Regions from separate parts of the Limnobaculum parvum genome, predicted to be linked through region 1. Evidence: predicted binding sites of a transcription regulator. Region 1 holds the regulator's gene; each other region holds the start of a gene.

What was found. Region 1 encodes ArgR, which controls arginine synthesis, uptake and breakdown. Its sites were predicted from a motif close to ANTGAATAAAAATACANT; they were not measured.
Region 2: argA (amino-acid N-acetyltransferase) is a predicted target of ArgR. The motif match lies at 1,542-1,559, and genes of this name have one in related genera.
Region 3: argE (acetylornithine deacetylase) is a predicted target of ArgR. The motif match lies at 1,389-1,406, and genes of this name have one in related genera.

The regions. Positions count from the first base shown of each region.
Region 1 is NZ_CP029185.2:521,983-525,269, reverse strand. It holds gene HYN51_RS01790 (helix-turn-helix domain-containing protein) at 67-324, shown strand; gene mdh (malate dehydrogenase) at 410-1,348, opposite strand; gene argR (transcriptional regulator ArgR) at 1,637-2,107, shown strand; gene mpl (UDP-N-acetylmuramate:L-alanyl-gamma-D-glutamyl-meso-diaminopimelate ligase) at 2,164-3,287, opposite strand, start outside.
Region 2 is NZ_CP029185.2:848,123-851,409, forward strand. It holds gene recD (exodeoxyribonuclease V subunit alpha) at 1-77, shown strand, start outside; gene argA (amino-acid N-acetyltransferase) at 185-1,513, opposite strand; gene amiC (N-acetylmuramoyl-L-alanine amidase AmiC) at 1,819-3,060, shown strand; gene HYN51_RS03145 (DHCW motif cupin fold protein) at 3,057-3,287, opposite strand, start outside.
Region 3 is NZ_CP029185.2:272,021-275,307, forward strand. It holds gene argE (acetylornithine deacetylase) at 188-1,342, opposite strand; partial or broken gene argC (N-acetyl-gamma-glutamyl-phosphate reductase) at 1,517-2,520, shown strand; gene argB (acetylglutamate kinase) at 2,532-3,287, shown strand, end outside.

The DNA of each region.
Region 1 (3,287 bases):
ATGAATATTGTGTTATCTATCCCTTATAAACGACAAGTTTATACTGACTTTAAAAGGAAACATTGAATGATTTCAAGGAAAGAAGATTGGCATTCTGCAGATATCATTGCCGCCTTACGCAAACGAGGTACCACATTAGCAGCTTTATCACGCCAATCCGGTTTAAGTTCATCTACTTTAGCCAATGCGCTCGTCCGTCCGTGGCCCAAGGGAGAAAGGATTATTGCAGAAGCATTAGAAAAACACCCTTCTGAAATTTGGCCCAGCAGATACTTAAAGATAAAAAACAATCGATTGCATTCTGATGAAAAAGAACCTACCTGATAGCCGTAGACATGACATTAAGTGAAAAAAACCGCTACCGAAATACTTTCGATAGCGGTCTGATCTCACTTATTCTAAGAGGAAATTATCCCTGAATGAATTTTTCACCCAGTTCAATATCTTTGTGCAATACGTCCAGCATTGAATCCAGCGCTTGTTGTTCAAACGCGCTTAATGTGCCGATCGCTTTTCTGCTCTCAATACCATTCTTACCTAATACTAACTGCTGGGCGAAGAAGCGGGCATACTTACCATCACCCTCAACATAAGCACACTCAACGACGCCTTGTTCCCCGTGTAATCCGCGCAGCAGGGACAACGCAAAACGCGCTGCCGCTTGCCCCATTGATAGGGTTGCCGATCCGCCACCAGCTTTAGCTTCGACCACTTCGGTACCTGCGTTTTGAATACGTTTAGTGAGTGACTCGATTTCAGCATCGGTAAAGCTTATGCCAGGAATTTGTGATAACAGAGGCAAAATGGTTACGCCTGAATGACCGCCAATAACGGCAACTTCTACGTCAGTAGGTAACTTACCTTTCAGATCTGCAACAAAAGTATTAGAACGGATAATGTCCAGCGTGGTGATACCAAACAGTTTATTTTTGTCATAAACGCCAGCTTTCTTTAATACTTCTGCGGCAATAGCAACAGTGGTATTAACTGGGTTAGTGATGATACCAATACACGCTTTTGGACATACCTGAGCTACCTGTTCTACCAGATTACGTACAATACCCGCATTAATATTAAATAAATCGGAGCGATCCATGCCGGGTTTACGTGCAACACCTGCAGAAATTAAAACAATATCTGCACCTTGCAGAGCTGGTTTAGCATCTTCACCGCTAAAACCGGTGATTTTAACTGCTGTCGGAATATGACTTAAATCAACAGCAACCCCCGGAGTAACCGGCGCGATATCATAGAGAGATAACTCAGAATTCGCAGGAAGCTGCGTTTTCAGTAACAGGGCTAAAGCCTGACCAATTCCACCGGCTGCGCCAAGAACTGTAATTTTCATTCATTACTCCTTTTATTTTTGCTTATTTTGATGTGTAACTAAAATGCAACATCAAGCTTAGAGGATCGTGAGCATAATCACCAATCCTTAGATTTAAGATTGAGATATGCTGCAAAGAATAATTAATTAAAAACATTATGGTCACATAAATAGGGAATTAAAAACATTTTGGTCGCGAGAATCAGGAGTTAAACGCATTTTAATCACAGCAATGAGTAAAGACTTTTGAGTACTCGGTCATTTTTATTCATAATACTAGTATTGTTATCCAACTATCGACGGTGCACGATGCGAAGCCCAACAAAACAAGATGATTTGGTGAAGGCGTTTAAAGCGCTGTTAAAAGAAGAAAAACTCAGCTCTCAGGGTGAAATTGTTCAGGCTTTACAGGATGAAGGCTTTGAGAACATTAATCAGTCCAAAGTCTCACGCATGCTAACCAAATTTGGCGCAGTACGAATTCGTAACGCTAAAATGGAGATGGTGTACTGCCTACCCACTGAACTCGGGGTGCCGACTGCAACTAGCCCACTGAAGAACCTGATTCTGGATATTGATTACAACGATGCCTTGGTAGTGATCCGCACCAGCCCCGGCGCAGCACAGCTTCTGGCTCGATTACTCGATTCAATTGGTAAATCAGAGGGAATTCTCGGCACTATCGCCGGAGATGACACGATTTTCACTACCCCTGCCAGAGGGTTTAGCGTAGAACAACTTTACGAAGCAATTCTCGATTTGTTTGAGCAGGAGCTCTAATCCTGCTTAAAAAACTAAGGCCTTCCGGAGAAGGCCTTTTTATTTATCAATTCAAGTTACTGGGTATCTTTCTGCTTTTGTTTTAACCCAGCCAACAGCTTATCGTGAATGCCACCAAAGCCGCCGTTACTCATTACCAGAATGTTGTCACCCGGCTGAGCGCTGCGAACAATCATATCTACCAACGCGTCCAAGTCGCCAGACCAGTGAGCAGGCTGAATACAGGCATCGGTTACATCAGTAACCTGCCAAGGAAGGTTTGCCGGCTGCAGCAAGAATACCTCATCCGCCCGGCCAAATGCAGGAGCCAGTTCATCTTTGCTCACTCCCATCTTCATAGTGTTTGAGCGAGGTTCCAGCACTGCCAGAATACGCGCTGTCCCGCCAACTTTACTTCGCAGAGCCGTTAGGGTTGCTAAAATTGCGGTTGGATGATGAGCAAAATCATCATAAACGGTAACACCATTAGCCTCACCACGTAACTCCAGACGACGACGGGCGTTAATAAAGTCATCCAAAGCACGGCAGGCATCCTGGGGTTGAACGCCAACATGACGAGCTGCAGCGATGGCCATCAGACCATTTTGCATATTGTGCTCACCTACCAGCGACCAGTTAACCTCACCAACCACCTCACCATTTAATAACACCTGATAGTGGCTGGCATCGACCGTGAGCTTATGCGCCGCCCATGTGTACCCTTCACCGGTAGTTTCTAATTCACTCCAGCACCCCATATTAATCACATGCTTTAAGTTCAAATCGTTTTCTGGCAGTAAAATCTTGCCTTGTCCCGGAACTAAACGCACCAGATGGTGGAACTGTTTTTGGATTGCTCGTAAATCTTCAAATATATCCGCATGATCGAACTCAAGGTTATTCAGGACCAGAGTACGAGGGCAGTAGTGCACAAATTTAGAACGCTTATCAAAGAAGGCACTATCATACTCATCGGCCTCAATCACAAAAAACGGACTGTCGCCCAAACGAGCAGAAACATCGAAATTTCCCGGCACACCACCAATAACAAAACCGGGCTTATAGCCGCAGCTTTCCAGAATCCAGGTCGCCATACCAGCGGTAGTCGTTTTGCCGTGCGTCCCCGCTATGGCAACCACCCAACGATCGCGCAGTACATTGTCATGTAACCACTGAGGTCCAGACATGTAGGGGATACCCT
Region 2 (3,287 bases), 330 kb from region 1:
CTGCCATTGCTACGCCAACAGAGCGACATAGCGGGCTGGCAGAACGCTTACAGAGGTATGATTTACCCGTTGCTTGACGATAAAATAGTCATAGCCGATGTCGACGGGTCATTTATTCGACATCTGAATGGCCTTACCGGATGGCCTAAAGCCATCCGGTAAACCAAAGAAATACCAACAGAGCTTAAACCGGGGTAACCAAAATTTTAGATCGCCGCTGGTAGTTATATAAAGCCTGCTTCTTCATCGGCAAAACATCAATATCTGCTGGCATGAAACCACGTTCCTGAAACCAGTGAATACTATGGGTTGTGAGCACAAACAGCTTTTCCAGCCCCATCAGGCGTGCTTGCCCACTGATTTTTTCCAGCAGTATTTCGCCGCGTAATGAGCTGCGATAGTTGGGATGAACCGCAACACAGGCCATTTCACCAATTTTCTCTTCTGGAAAAGGGTAGAGTGCCGCACAGGCGATAGTCATATTATCCCGTTCGATGATGGTGAATTTATCGATCTCCATCTCCAATTGCTCTCTTGAACGGCGAACCAGAATGCCCTGTTGTTCCAGAGGGCGGATCAGCTCCAGAATACCGCCAATATCGCGAATGGTGGCCCGGCGTACCTGTTCCGCACTCTCCATGACGATTTGTGTGCCGATACCATCACGGGAGAATAGTTCCTGTAGCAGGGCTCCGCTGTCTTGATAACTGATCAGGTGACAACGGCGAACCCCGCTGCGGCAGGCTTTGATTGCGCCGCGCAGGAAGCGTACGGTACCCGAGCTGTAATTACCCTGAGCTTCATGTTGGTCTAGATAGGTTTGGGCATCGTTAGGGAAAAGTTCTGACAGAATATTCCCCTTTTCGTCTGCCACGCCTTGTGAAGAACAGAAGCCAATCATTTTCTCGGCTTTCAGCTTGATAGCCAGTTGAGTCGCCACCTCTTCTGACGTGAGGTTAAAACTCTCACCGGTAACGGAAACGGCAACCGGTCCCAGCAAAACAATAGCACCGCTGCTTAGTTGGCGCTGAATCGCCTCTTCATCAATCCGGCGGATGCGCCCGCTATGACAGTAATCGATACCATCATCTACCCCTAAAGGTTGGGAGATAACAAAGTTACCGCTGACAACGTTGATGTGGGCCCCCTGCAACGGGGTATTATTCAGACTCATGGAAAGTCGAGCGGTAATATCCAATTGAAGACGACCGGCTGCTTGTTTTACCAGTTCCAGAGATTCTGCATCGGTTACCCTCGTATGTTTATGATAAATCGAAGGCTTATTGTGTACCGCTAGATTGGCATCGATCTGTGGACGAGCACCATAGACCACGACCAGTTGAATACCTAAGCTGTGGAGTAAACCAATATCGCTGATGATATTACCAAAATTATCATGTTCAATGGCCTCACCACCTAGCATGATGACAAAGGTCTTCCCCCGGTGGGCATTAATATAAGGAACCGAATGGCGGAAACCTTCAACCAATTCAGTGCTGCGCTCCTTCATGATTAACCTCATTGCATAATAATTCGATATTTTTGTATTTTTATTCTATTTAAGGTGTTCTGGCAAGCAGAAAATTGAGTCAAAATTGATTTAGTCAGGGATTATTCAATAGACGAAGTGAATAAAATTGATTAGGCTTCGACGATTTTAAGCATTATGTGCTTATTTTCGCGTATTTTCATATTAAAATTATGCTCATGAGCAGATAACAAGTATGTAAAACGTGACAGCACCGCTTCACTTCGGTAGAGTTTTACGCCAGCTTTGCTTTATGTGCATAACAGTCTTTTGTTTTATTTCGGAGAATCATGTCTAGCTCTAAGCCCAATTATTTACGCCGCCGTTTGTTGCAGGGAGCTGCTGCGACGTGGTTATTGAGTGTAAGTGGCATTGGCATTGCTGCCTCTGTGGCCAGTGTTGTTGCTGTGCGCGTATGGCCTTCTTCGACCTATACGCGAGTTACACTGGAGTCGACGATTCCGCTAAAGTATAAACAGTTTGCCTTATCCAATCCCAATCGCTTGGTGATTGATATTGAGAACGTCAATTTAAACAGCGTGCTAAAAGCGGTCTCTGCTCAAGTCCCGAATAACGATCCTTATCTGAAACTGGCGCGAGTGGGGCAACACGATCCCAATACGGTTCGGTTGGTGTTGGAGTTAAAGCAAAATATTAATCCAAATCTGTTTACGCTGAAGCCTGTTGCCGAGTTTAAAAATCGTCTGGTGGTTGATCTCTATCCGGCTAATGGTGGCTCTTCAGAACCGGATGACCCGCTGCTGGCGTTGCTAAAAGAATACAACCAAGGCGATCTGGAAAAAGATCGGCCCTCAGCATCGCCACAGGCAGGGAAAGTCGGGCGCGATCGTCCTTTGGTTATCATGCTCGATCCGGGGCACGGTGGGGAAGATCCTGGTGCTATCGGTAAACGAGGCACTAAAGAGAAGAATATCGTTCTGCAAATTGCACGCCGTCTACGCACCCTAATACAGAAAGAATCGGGAATGAAGGTGTATATGACCCGCAATGAGGATGTGTTTATTCCATTGAAAGTGCGAGTTGCAAAAGCCAGAGCGCAAAAGGCAGATCTGTTTATTTCTATCCATGCCGATGCTTTTACCGATCGTTCAGCCAATGGCTCTTCGGTGTTTGCTTTGTCGACTAAAGGGGCAACCAGCAGCGCGGCTAAGTATCTGGCTCAAACTCAGAATGAATCCGATCAGATCGGCGGGGTGAGTAAGAGTGGTGACCGCTACCTTGACCATACTATTTTTGATCTGGTGCAAACCGCCACTATCAATAGCAGTCTTAAATTTGGTAAAGACGTGCTGACGCGTATGGGGCGGGTAAACGAGTTGCATAAGAACAAAATTGAACAGGCAGGGTTTGCGGTACTTAAAGCGCCGGATATACCATCGATTTTGATTGAAACTGCGTTTATTTCCAATCTGGAGGAAGAGCGCAAGTTGAAAACGGCAAAATTCCAACAGCAGATTGCGGAATCGGTTTTTGCCGGTATTAAGGCGTATTTCGCGACTATTAAATATTAATCAACAATCAGTAGGCGGGCGCCGGTTTTGCTATAGGACTGGTGCGCTTCAGCATTATCGCCAACCTGATAGCTTACCCCCGGCGTGAGCACGAACTTACGTCCATCATCTAGGGTAGTTTCCAATTCACCTTCTAGGCAGAACAGCACGTGTCCTTTACTGCACCAGTGGTCAGCAAGATATTCCGCCGAGTATTCAACCATACGAACACGAATTTTGTTTTGTTC
Region 3 (3,287 bases), 250 kb from region 1:
ATTGCGTTATTTTTATGAGTACCAAAGTTAGAGTTGTATCACACAATTTGGGTATGTCCATAATTTTGTTGAATCCTTTAAGCATTTCTTATAACCGGAAAATTTCAACAAAAAAATCTACTTTCGTATTACTACGGAGATTTCTCGCCCCAGATAAGCTGGGGCGGTATGTACCACAAGTTACGTACTATTTTTCCGCGCAGAAGTGGTGGATAACCTGAGTCAGTAGCTGGCGGGTTGGTTGAATAAAAGAGGTGGCAAGGAATTCATCTGGCTGGTGTGCCTGATCGATAGAACCGGGCCCAAGCACCAGTGTTGGGCACATTTGCTGCAGGAAAGGTGCTTCAGTGCAGTAGTTAACCACTTCCGCGGGTGTACCTACCAGCTTCTCCACGACCTGAACCAGCGCATTGTCAGCGGCACATTCGTAACCAGGGATAGGACTATGCAGGTGTTCAATTGCCACTCGGCCCGGCCAACGATGACTGACTGGCTCCAATGCCTGATGCACCAATTCATCCAAATCAGTTAGGGTAAGCCCCGGCAATGGGCGAATATCCATATGCAATTCGCAACAGGCGCAGATACGGTTCGGCGCATCGCCACCGTGAATATGACCAAAGTTCATGGTTGGATAAGGAATAGCAAAAGCCGCATGGTGATAGCGCTCTTTTAGTGAATCTCTCAGCACCATCAAATGACTGATAGCATCATGCATCAGCTCAATAGCGTTAACGCCACGGGATGGGTCGCTTGAGTGGCCGGACTGACCGGTGATACGAATGGCTTCCGCAATGTGGCCTTTATGTGCACGCACAGGTTGGAGCGACGTAGGTTCACCGATGATGGCGCAATCTGGTTTTAAATGGCTGGTGGAGGAAAAATAACGGGCTCCGGCCATAGAAGTCTCTTCATCCGCAGTGGCCAGTACATACAGTGGTTTGGTGAGTTTGCTGCTGTCGATGTCTCTTAAGGCATCAAGAATGAAGGCAAAAAAGCCTTTCATGTCGGCGGTTCCCAAACCATACAGTTTATTGTTATGTTCGGTCAGGGTGAAGGGATCGCGGGTCCATCGCCCGTCATCAAACGGCACGGTATCCGTATGGCCGGTGAGCAATAGTCCGCCGGGCCCGGACCCTAGAGATGCCAACAGATTGAATTTATTACGAGTATCAGGAACTGGCTGTACTTCAACCTTAAATCCCAGCGTACTGAACCACTCAGCCAGCAGGTTAATCAGCGTCTCATTGCTTTGATCCAGCGCTGCATCGGTAGCGCTAATGCTGGGTGTGGCAATCAATTTACTGTATAGCTCGATAAAAGAGGGTAATGTTTTATTCACAATTCTCGGCCTGTTTTGCGGTTTAATTCAATATAAATTCATTTATTTTGCATAAAAATACAATAAGGGATTGTCTAAGGGAACAGAATTTCGTACCTTAAGCAATATTCATCCACATTACCGTAAGCGTACCGCTGTTTCCAAACCTTGTACGCAACTAAACAGGTCTATTTTATGCTCGAGACACTTATCGTCGGCGCAAGTGGTTATACCGGTGCAGAACTGGCAGCGTACTTACGTCGTCATTCTGAAGTCAATATCAAAGGATTGATGGTATCAGCGCAGAGTGCTGATGCGGGAAAATATTTTCAGATCTGCATCCACAGTTGAAAGGGCTGGTGGATTTACCGCTTCAACCATTAACCCATGTAGCCGAAGCGGCAAAAGGCGTCGACGTGGTGTTTCTGGCGACAGCCCATGAAGTTAGTCACGATCTTGCTCCGCAATTTTTAGCGGCAGGCTGTGTGGTGTTTGATTTGTCCGGTGCTTTCCGGGTTGACTCACCTGAGTTCTATACGCGTTATTACGGTTTTGCTCACCAGCATGGTGATTGGCTGAAAAAAGCCGTTTACGGTTTAGCGGAATGGCAAACAGAAAAACTTAAGCAGGCGCAGTTGGTGGCGGTTGCTGGCTGTTATCCGACGGCATCGCAACTGGCGCTTAAGCCATTGGTTGAGGCCGGGTTGCTGGATGAGCAGCAGTGGCCGGTGATCAATGCTATTAGCGGTGTTAGTGGCGCAGGGCGTAAGGCCAGTATGACCACCAGTTTTTGCGAGGTCAGTCTACAGCCTTATGGCGTGTTCACTCATCGTCATCAGCCAGAAATTGCTGCACATTTGGGTATTCCAGTAATTTTCACCCCTCATCTTGGCAATTTTCCACGCGGGATTCTGGCAACCATTACCTGTCGTTTAAAATCGGGCGTTGGTGAAGAAGAGATTAAGATGGCATTTTACAATGCTTATCACAATAAACCGTTAGTTCGGGTCTATGGAAAAGGGATGCCGGCGTTAAAATCGGTGATTGGTCAGCCGTTTTGCGACATCGGTTTTGCTGTTGATGGTCAACATATTATCGTGGTGTCAGCGGAAGATAATCTGCTGAAAGGTGCCGCAGCTCAGGCCGTACAGTGTATGAATTTACGCTTTGGCTTCAATGAAACCCAGTCCTTACTCTAGGGAGAAGAAGGATGAATCCATTAATTATTAAACTCGGCGGCGCATTGCTGGACAGTGATGAAGCAATGGAGCGTTTGTTTGTGGCCCTGGCAGCGTATAAGCAAAAGCATCAGCGTCAGTTGGTGATCGTACACGGTGGCGGTTGTCTGGTTGATGAGCTGATGAAAAAACTGGCTTTACCGGTGATCCGTCGTAATGGTTTACGCGTCACGCCGGAAGATCAGATCGGTACCATTACCGGTGCGTTAGCAGGAACAGCGAATAAGACCCTGATGGCAGCCGCCAGAAAGCATGATATTGATGCCATTGGCCTGTGTCTGGCGGATGGCAATATGGTGGAAGTTAGTCAGCTTTCTGAAGATTTAGGTCATGTAGGGGAAGCTAAAGCCGGCAGCAAGAAGCTGATTCAAACGCTGCTGGCGAGTGACTACTTACCCATTATCAGCTCCATTGGTATTACGCCAGAAGGTGTATTAATGAATGTCAATGCCGATCAGGCAGCAACCGCACTGGCATCAACGTTGGGGGCAGATTTAGTTCTGTTGTCCGATGTTAGCGGTATTCTTGATGGTAAAGGCCAGCGTATTGCGGAGCTTACCGCAGATAAAGCGGAGAAGCTGATTGCGCAAGGTATCATCACTGACGGTATGGTGATTAAAGTGAATGCCGCACTGGATGCAGCCCGTTCGCTTGGCCGTCCGGTGGATATTGCCAGTTGGCGTAATGCTGAGCAGTTACCCGCACTATTTAACGGCGTTCCGGTAGGA